DNA from 3 places in the Sporosarcina sp. NPDC096371 genome. Region 1 is predicted to be linked to each of the others. Evidence: riboswitches for the same ligand, from Rfam matches in the RefSeq annotation. Region 1 holds a riboswitch; each other region holds the start of a gene.

What was found. Region 1 has a riboswitch for S-adenosylmethionine ahead of ACIQ0H_RS10065 (methionine ABC transporter ATP-binding protein). Riboswitches for the same ligand answer to the same signal wherever they lie in the genome.
Region 2: linked by a shared signal. The riboswitch ahead of ACIQ0H_RS20655 (bifunctional homocysteine S-methyltransferase/methylenetetrahydrofolate reductase) and the one ahead of ACIQ0H_RS10065 (methionine ABC transporter ATP-binding protein) in region 1 are both predicted to bind S-adenosylmethionine.
Region 3: linked by a shared signal. The riboswitch ahead of metK (methionine adenosyltransferase) and the one ahead of ACIQ0H_RS10065 (methionine ABC transporter ATP-binding protein) in region 1 are both predicted to bind S-adenosylmethionine.

What each region holds. Positions count from the first base shown of each region.
Region 1 covers NZ_JBIWFE010000003.1:284,041-287,327, forward strand. The annotation lists gene ACIQ0H_RS10060 (pyridoxal phosphate-dependent aminotransferase) at 8-1,171, opposite strand; SAM riboswitch class I at 1,334-1,444, shown strand; gene ACIQ0H_RS10065 (methionine ABC transporter ATP-binding protein) at 1,570-2,583, shown strand; gene ACIQ0H_RS10070 (methionine ABC transporter permease) at 2,573-3,244, shown strand; gene ACIQ0H_RS10075 (MetQ/NlpA family ABC transporter substrate-binding protein) at 3,263-3,287, shown strand, end outside.
Region 2 covers NZ_JBIWFE010000012.1:45,106-48,392, reverse strand. The annotation lists gene ACIQ0H_RS20655 (bifunctional homocysteine S-methyltransferase/methylenetetrahydrofolate reductase) at 1-1,600, opposite strand, end outside; SAM riboswitch class I at 1,725-1,832, opposite strand; gene selD (selenide, water dikinase SelD) at 2,261-3,287, shown strand, end outside.
Region 3 covers NZ_JBIWFE010000008.1:181,362-184,648, reverse strand. The annotation lists gene pckA (phosphoenolpyruvate carboxykinase (ATP)) at 1-1,257, opposite strand, end outside; SAM riboswitch class I at 1,441-1,560, shown strand; gene metK (methionine adenosyltransferase) at 1,784-2,980, shown strand; gene ACIQ0H_RS18455 (hypothetical protein) at 3,217-3,287, shown strand, end outside.

The DNA of each region.
Region 1 (3,287 bases):
TTTTTGATTACGAAAATAAATCGAGCTTTTCAATACGCGCAACGGCTTCTTTTAAACGATCTTCTGTTTCTAATAATCCGACGCGTACATAGCCTTCACCGTGCACGCCAAAAGCATGACCTGGCGCAACGGCTACATCGGCCTTATTTAAAAGAAGGTCTGTGAACGATTCACTTGTATAGCCTGTGGGAACAGGTAGCCACGCGAAAAATGACGCGGAGGGAGCCACCACATTCCAACCAATTCGATTGCACTCAGTGATTAAAACGTTGCGGCGACTTTCATATAGAGCAATCAGCTCATCCACACAGTCTTGACTGCCTGATAATGCGACGGCAGCGGCGCGTTGAATGGCTGGGAAAATATCGATGAATAAATGATCTTGCAAGGTACCGATGGCTTTAATAATTTCGGCATTACCGACCGCGAATCCTACGCGCCAACCGGCCATATTATACGTTTTTGACAAGGTGTACATTTCAATTCCGACCTCTTTAGCACCCTCTACCTGTAGGAAACTAAGTGGTTTTTTGCCGTCAAAGCCAATTCCGCCGTAAGCAAAGTCATGCATAATGGCAATGTCATTGGACTTAGCCAAAGCAATCGTTTCTTCAAAAAACGGAATGGTTGCAGTGGCACTTGTTGGGTTGTTTGGGTAGTTTAAATACATTAACTTTGCCTTTTTTTGTTCGTCAGTTAAGGCGCTGTAATCCGGAAAATAATTATTTTCTGCGAGTAAGGGCATAGTTTCGTAGTTAATATTTGCTAAGCTCACACCTGATAAATAATCTGGATAACCAGGATCCGGTAGTAAAAGTAATTCCCCTTCATTCATCAAAGCAAGGGGTAATTCGACTAATCCAGGCTTTGTACCAAATAGAACCGCTACTTCCGTTTTAGGGTCGATATCGACATTGAATTCGCGTTTGTAAAAGTCTGCAGCAGCTTGTTTGAATTCTGCAATCCCTCTGAAAGGGGAATAGCCATGCGTAGCTGGGTCTTCAACGGCTTCCTGTAAAGCCTTGACTATATGGGGTGGAGTAGGTTGGTCTGGATTGCCTCGCCCTAAGTTAATCACGTCTCGTCCTTCCGAAAGTGCTTGCTCTACATTTCGAACGAGTGATGAAAAGAAGTGTGGTGGTAAATTTTTCAACCGATTTGAGAGTGTCATAGGATTACCTCTTTCATTTGAGTAGTCAATTATTTATATGCTAGTATACAGGAGTTATTGACTTAATAGCAATATTGCACTAGTTGTCAATTGTATTATTGTGTTGACAATTTAGTTGGTTCAGACTACTATATAACTTAAGCTTCAAACAATTACATATGTAACTTATCATGAGCGACCGAGGGATAGGCCCGATGACGTCCAGCAACCCCTTGTATACAACGAGGAAGGTGCCAACTCCTACAGAGTGAATGTTATTCTGAAAGATAAGCTGAAACGATATTTTCGGTGCTTCTTTCATTTATGAAAGAGGTATTTTTTATTATATTGATCAGAATTTTTTCCGAATTACATAAAAATCCACAGCGTAGTTGATTGAATAGAAAGAGGAGAAGTCAATGATTCAAATCCAAAAGGTCTCGAAGATTTATCAAACTAAAGATAGGATTGTAAGAGGTGTCGATAACGTTTCGCTCGAGATTAACAAGGGTGACATTTTCGGCATTGTCGGTTATTCAGGTGCTGGGAAAAGTTCGCTGATTCGCTGCTTGAATCTATTGGAAAAGCCTACGGAAGGTACAATCTTAATAGATGGCGTTAATTTGACGAAGTTAAGAGGGAAAAGCTTGCGTCAAGCAAGATTGAAAATCGGTATGATTTTTCAGCACTTTTATTTAATTAGCCAAAAGACGGTATATGAAAATATTGCATTCGCATTACGTGCAGCAAAAACACCTGAGGCTCGAATTAGTGACCGTGTAGCAGAGTTGCTTGAAATGGTCGGTTTGTCGGATAAACGAAATGTCTATCCTGCACAATTGAGTGGAGGGCAAAAGCAACGAGTTGGAATTGCCCGAGCGCTTGCTAATAACCCATCCGTTTTACTCTGTGATGAAGCAACATCCGCCTTGGATCCAAATACGACTTTGTCGATTTTACGATTATTAAAGAAAATCAATTTGGAGCTACAGATTACAATTGTGTTAATCACGCATGAGATGCATGTGGTAAAAGAAATTTGTAATCGCATGGCGATTATGCAAAATGGAAAAGTGATTGAAGAAGGACAAGTGTATGATGTTTTTTCGGATCCTCAAGAAGAACTAACGAAAGAATTCATCAGCAGTGTAGTGTCCTTTGACGTTCCGGCAGCTATTTTAGCAAATTGCACAGGACGTATTGTGAAATTGATGTTCAAAGGAAATGTCGCAGGTGAGAGTGTTATCTCTGAAACTATCCAAAAATACAACGTAACGGGTAATTTCTTGCATGGATCGATTGAGTATATTCAAGAAATGCCACTGGGAATATTTGTGATGGAGTTGCTGGGAGAACCGGCGGCTGTTGAGCAAGCCATCGCATATCTATCATCTCGTCATGTACAAGTGGAGGTGATCGGCAATGGGAATTGATGTACAACAAATCATTGAATTACTGCCAGATATGACAAAGGCATTTGGTGAAACACTTTTCATGGTGGGGATCTCACTTGTTGTTGCGTTGATCATTGGGTTACCATTGGGCATTTTACTATTTGCGACGGATAAAGGATTGTTCCTAGAAAATATTATAGTGAAATCGATTCTAGGTTTCATCACCAATATGGTCCGGTCCATTCCTTATATCATTTTACTTGTGTTACTCATTCCTTTGACTACACTTCTAGTCGGTACGTCAATTGGTCCGACGGCAGCTAGTGTATCTTTGTCAGCAGCGGCCATTCCATTTTTTGCACGAATTGTGGAGACTTCACTTCGAGAAATCGATAAGGGTGTCATTGAAGCGGCGATTTCAATTGGTGCAAGTCCTTGGATGATCATCCGCAACGTATTATTACCGGAAGCAAAGTCAAGTATTATCCAAGGGCTGACGTTGACTGTCATCAGTTTGGTTGCCTATTCCGCAATGGCAGGGGTTGTCGGCGGAGGTGGAATGGGAGATTTGGCCATCCGTTATGGCTACTACCGTTATGACGAAACAATCATGGTTGTAACAGTACTTATTTTAATTGTGCTTGTACAAATTATTCAGTTTGCAGGAGATTGGATTTCAAAATCAGTTGATAAACGATAACAGAGGAGAGATGACATCATGAAAAAACTACTGATTACTTGTA
Region 2 (3,287 bases), on a different contig from region 1:
GAAGAAACTCTGCATTCTGCGACGATGTTAATGGCATAATCCCAATATAGATTGGTGCTTCGATATGTTTTGTTGCCTCATACAAATCGATAATTTTCTCCGGGCTATAAATCGGCTGCGTAATAAAATAATCAGCTCCAGCCTCAATTTTCTTCTCCATCCTTTGCACAGCTCGATCGATTTGACGCACATTTGGATTAAACGCCGCCGCCACTGTAAAGGATGTTTTCTGTTGCAATGACTTACCTGACCATGAAATCCCCTCATTGAACTGCTTAATCATTGTAATCAATTCAAAAGAAGTCATATCGAAAACAGATGTTGCGCCAGGGAAATCACCAATTTTCGTTGGATCTCCTGTAATCGCCAGTAATTCTGTAATGCCCATTGTATGCAAGCCCATGAGATGCGACTGCAAACCAATGAGATTCCGGTCTCGGCATGTCACATGGACAAGTGGTGTTGCACCTATTCTTTGTTTAACGAGTGATCCCATCGATGCATTACAAATTCGCGGAGATGCCAAGGAATTATCAGCTAACGTAATGGCATCGACACCTGCATCATGTAATGCCTGCGCCCCTTCAAAAAACTTCGCCGTATTTAAATGCTTCGGCGCATCCAGCTCAACAATAATCGAATGCCTCTTTTTCACTGTTTCAAGCAAAGTCGGTTTGTCAAGATCCCTCGACGCTGTGACGTTCACTTTCACTTTGTGCTGTTTCACTTGTTTGTCTTGCACATGCGCACGATTCGTTAGCCCCTCTACCAGTGCACGAATATGGGCTGGCGTCGTACCACAACATCCCCCTAATAGCCCAACACCCTCCTTACGGAAATGAAGCGCCAGTTTACCGAAATAATCAGGTTCGTTTTCATATGTCAATTTCCCATCCGTATAACTAGGGAAACTAGCATTTGGATACACTGCCAATAAGGCATGCTTTGGCAACGGCACCCCCTCTAAAGCTTGCAACATATGGTAAGGTCCTAATCCACAGTTGACGCCCACAACGTCTGCCCCTAGCGCCTCCAACTGTTGCAAAGCATCCGCCAATGCCAAGCCATTTTGTAACACACCTGCTTCATGCATAGAAACATTCGTAATGATTGGGATATCCGTCTCCTGACGCGCAATGCTGAGCACCGTTGTTAATTCATCAAAATCATAATACGTCTCCAAGAGAATCCCATCCACACCTTCAGAAAGTAGGCATTTCAGCTGCGCTCTGAAACTACGCTCAATCTCTTCCTTCGTGCCAATCAGTGTTTTTGAACCATGGATGCCACCAATTGTCCCAAGGATAAATGTATTTTCACCGGCAGCTCGTTTCGCAATTTCAACGGCAGCCTTATTGATTGCCTCTACACGATCTTCCAATCCATAGCGCGCTAACTTTATATAGTTGGCGCCATATGTATTCGTTTGAATGACATCTGCCCCCGCCTCAATATAGGCTTGGTGAACATGAAGCACTTGTTCAGGATGCGTCAAATTTAGCTCCTCAAAACAACGGTCCACTCCATTTGTGTAAAGCAGTGTGCCCATCGCTCCATCACCAATCAAAATACGTTCTTTCATCGCCTCTAGTAAATTCACCAACTGTATATCCCCTCTCTAGTTCCCTTGTTTATATGTTCTGTTTCAGAAATCTTTATAGAAACAAAAAAGCCTTCTCCTCTGGTTGAATAAAGGAAGAAGACTCTCATTTGAATAAGTCTATTCCTCATCTATCAAGTCAATTGCTCAACTTGCTGGAATTAGCACCGTACCAACTATGGTGGTTGCTGAGGTGTCAACGGGCCAGTCCCTATACCTCTCTAGATAAGAAAAACTATTAAATTGTTTTTATCAATTACGCCTCGGCGTAATTGCGTCCAGATTTTGAATTGTGCCCACAGGACGTGGGTATGCAGTCGTTGCGACAGGACGTCGCGAACTTAGACTGCCTGCAATTCAAAATCTGTGACATCCGCCGGAGGCTTTAACAAGGAGGAATTGAACTTCATTCCTCCCCACTCAACCGAGGTTTAAACCACGGTTGAATTAAGTTAAATTTCTATTATTGACAACCTTACGCTATTCCCCGAAAATTTGCAATACCTTTTTTGGGAAGTAATGAAATAATTCGCTACATTAGAATATGGAATAATTAGTTCCATTGGACCCACTCCGCCGCTCTGGGATGCCACTCACCAAGCATTTACCGAAAATGTGTTAAGATTAACAATAGATTTATAATTGAAAGGCGGATGCACAATGGAAAAAATAATCCCAGTAAAATTGACTTCCCTTACAACAAAAGGTGGCTGCGGCTGTAAAATTGGTCCTGCTGACTTAGCACAAGTATTACGCAGTCTTCCCGCTGCCACGCCAAATCCGAATGTACTCGTCGGTCTCGACACAAGTGATGATGCAGGTGTTTACAAACTGACAGACGACATCGCAATGGTACAGACACTGGACTTTTTCACGCCCATTGTTGACGACCCTTACGATTTCGGACAAATTGCTGCAACCAATGCCATTAGCGATGTCTATGCCATGGGGGGCACACCTCTCACTGCCCTCAATATCGTTGCTTTCCCTATCGCTACGTTAGATAAAGACATCCTCGCGGCGATTTTACGTGGAGCTGGCGATAAATTACAAGAAGCGGGTGTCACACTTGTTGGTGGTCATTCCATCGATGATCAAGAACCTAAATTCGGACTTGCCGTCACGGGTGTCGTTCATCCCGATAAAGTACGGACAAACGCAGGTGCCAAGCCCGGCGACAAACTATTATTAACAAAACCGATTGGAGTTGGTATTTACACGACGTCATTGAAAAATGGGTTATTGTCTGAAGACGAAGTTGTTGAAGTGACAAAAGTGATGACCACGCTCAACAAAACTACCGCTGAAACAATGGCCAACTACGATGTCCACGCCGCCACAGATGTGACAGGATTCGGTTTACTCGGACATACATCTGAAATGGCGAAAGCAAGTAATGTCGGCATTCACATACAAGCCAACCAAGTGCCCGTCCTACCACGTACAAGAGAACTTGCTGAAGCTGGCAAGATACCTGGAGGCACAAAAAATAACTTTGCCCACGTAGCAGAAAGTGTGACTTATTCGGATACACTAGATCAAATGGATCGCTGGATTTTATGTGATGCTGTAACTTCTGGTGGATTACTCATTGCAGTAGCAGAGCAAGAAGCCATTAAACTCTTGGACGAACTCCAACAACAAGGTGTCGATGCACGGATTATTGGAGAAGTAACCGAGGAAAACA
Region 3 (3,287 bases), on a different contig from region 1:
TGCATCATGCTCATCGATTTTCTTACCAAGCATTTCAGCATAGACTGTTGCATGGAGTGGTAAGAAAGGTGAACCGAAGCATGTTGAGAAAGTAGCTTCTGGTGATGTAATACCACGCTCAGTTCCTGCAAGTTTCGATGTGAAACCGCTTAGGAAGTGGTACATCGCTTGTTCTTTCGTCAACTTCGAGATCGGAGGCAATACACCGAACGCGTCTGCTGTTAAGAACACGATTGTTTTCGGATGACCCGCAACAGAAGGATCAACAATATTATCGATTGCTTGAATTGGGTAAGCTGCACGCGTATTTTCAGTCAGTGAACCATCATCGTAATTAGGAATACGTGTGTTAGGATCGACAACAACGTTTTCTAAAACTGAACCAAAACGGATGGCGCCAAAGATTTCAGGTTCTTTTTCCTGCGATAAATTAATACATTTAGCGTAGCAACCACCTTCAATATTGAACACACCCGTATCAGACCAACCGTGCTCATCGTCACCGATTAGTTTACGGTCTGCATCAGCAGAAAGCGTTGTTTTACCTGTACCAGAAAGACCGAAGAATAAGGCAACATCGCCGTCTTCTCCAACGTTAGCTGAACAGTGCATCGGCATAATACCGTTTTCAGGAAGCAAGTAGTTCATGATGGAGAAGATGGATTTTTTCATTTCTCCCGCATATTCAGTTCCGCCAATCAAGACAATACGTTTTTCCATCGACACGATGATGAAAGTCTCAGAATTGGTACCGTCAACAGCTGGATCTGCTTTGAAAGAAGGAGCTGATAGGATTGTAAATTGAGCTTCGTGATTCTTCAATTCCTCTTCCGATGGACGGATGAATAGGTTATGAACGAACAAGTTATGCCATGCAAACTCATTGACAACTTGAATCGCAAGACGTGAAGCCGGGTCTGCACCAGCAAATCCTTTGAAAACGAATAATTCGTCATTGCCTTTTAAATGATTAATGACCTTGCTATATAATGAATCGAAAATTTCGGAAGAGATTGGACGATTGACGCTACCCCAATCGATCTTGTCTTTAGAAGACGCTTCCTCGACGATATACTTATCTTTAGGAGAGCGCCCTGTATACTTGCCTGTTTGAGCCGTGACTGCACCATCCGCGGTAAGTTGTGCCTCCCCGCGTGCTGTTGCTTTTTCAACAAGTTGTGGAACAGAAAGCTGTACGTTCACGTTTTTTCCTAAAAGAAGATCCTTCAATTCGTCGCCAATTTTCGCTGATATCATAATTATGTACCATCCTTTGCGTATAGTCCCAATCAGTTTGGGTGACATCACATTCTTTGAATTAGTATAACACATTAAGAATAATAGTCTATACTAATTCAAACTGCAACTAATTATATGCGAAAAGCTAAAAAGAATTGACAAATATCGCTGTTTTTCGTAATATGGATACTTGAACGGATACTCTTATCCCGAGCTGGTGGAGGGGTCAGGCCCTATGAAACCCGGCAACCTGCATAGACATGGTGTCTGCGCGAAGGTGCCAAACCTGTAGCAAGACGTTTATCTGAATTCAGATAATGCCTCCGGCGGATGTCTTGTATGATAAGAGTGAAAGGTGCTTTTGAAATCATGCCCTTCACTCATGTAGTTAATACGTGAGTGAAGGGCTTTTTATATGATATCGCCCTTTATCCTCGTGTATAGAGCTCGCAGTGGCTTGTAGTTTCATTTCCTATAGGAATGGGACTCTACATGGGACATATGAGTACCGTATCAATCTCGTAGGATATAAGGAGGAACTAACATGACAAATCGTCGACTATTTACATCAGAATCAGTAACAGAGGGACATCCGGATAAAATGTGTGACCAGATCTCGGATGCCATTTTAGATGCGATTATTGCAGAAGATCCAAATGCACGTGTGGCATGTGAAACTACCATTACAACAGGACTTGTCCTTGTTGCGGGGGAAATTACAACGTCAACGTATGTGGATATTCCAAAAGTAGTTCGTGAAACGGTTAAAGAAATTGGTTACACACGTGCTAAATTTGGTTTCGATTGGGAGACATCTGCAGTCCTTACTGCGATTGACGAACAATCAGCTGACATTGCTGCGGGCGTTGACCAAGCACTTGAAGCGCGCGAAGGTTCTATGACAGACGATGAACTTGAAGCAATTGGTGCAGGTGACCAAGGTTTGATGTTCGGTTATGCTTGTAATGAAACACCAGAACTTATGCCACTTCCAATTAGCCTAGCGCACAAACTTTCACGCCGTCTTGCACAAGTACGTAAAGACGAGACGCTAGATTACTTACGCCCTGATGGGAAAACGCAAGTAACAGTAGAGTACGATGACGACAATAATCCAGTACGAATTGATACAATCGTCATTTCAACGCAACATCATCCAGAAGTGACGCTTGAGCAAATTCAGCGTGATATAAAAGAAGTTGTCATTGGCGCGGTTGTACCAGCCGAATTGATTGACGACAATACAAAATACTTCATTAACCCGACAGGCCGCTTTGTAATCGGTGGACCACAAGGGGATGCGGGTCTAACAGGCCGCAAGATCATCGTTGACACATACGGTGGCTACGCACGTCATGGTGGCGGCGCGTTCTCTGGGAAAGATGCAACAAAAGTCGACCGTTCGGCTTCTTATGCAGCTCGTTATGTTGCAAAAAACATCGTGGCTGCAGAACTTGCAGACCGTTGTGAAGTGCAACTTGCCTATGCAATTGGCGTAGCGCAACCTGTATCGATTTCAATCGATACATTCGGAACAGGCACAGTAGCGGAAAGCAAATTAGTTGAGCTTGTACGTGGATTATTCGATCTACGTCCAGCCGGCATCATTAAAATGCTTGACCTACGTCGTCCAATTTACAAACAAACTGCTGCGTATGGTCACTTCGGTCGTACAGACATCGATTTACCATGGGAGCAGACTGATAGAGCTGCTGCGTTGAAAGAACAAGCAGGACAGTAATAGAATTAAAGAAAGCACAGCAAGTGGGGCTATCCCGCTTGCTGTGCTTTTTTTTAGGTTGTTTTCGTAAGGATTGTTGATATTTAATAAAAATCGGTATAAGATTTAACACTTGTTATAATAGAATAAGTTTTGAAACATTAAGAGGATTTGACCCGTCTAACTTTAAAAGAAGGCTTAAGATCAACGCCATTTAAGCATAACCAATTTTAACTACTAAAGAAGTTGGTGAGTATATGAATCAAACCGTTAAAAAATATAAAAAGAATATTCCATATATCTATTTGATTATTTTGACGGCAGTCTT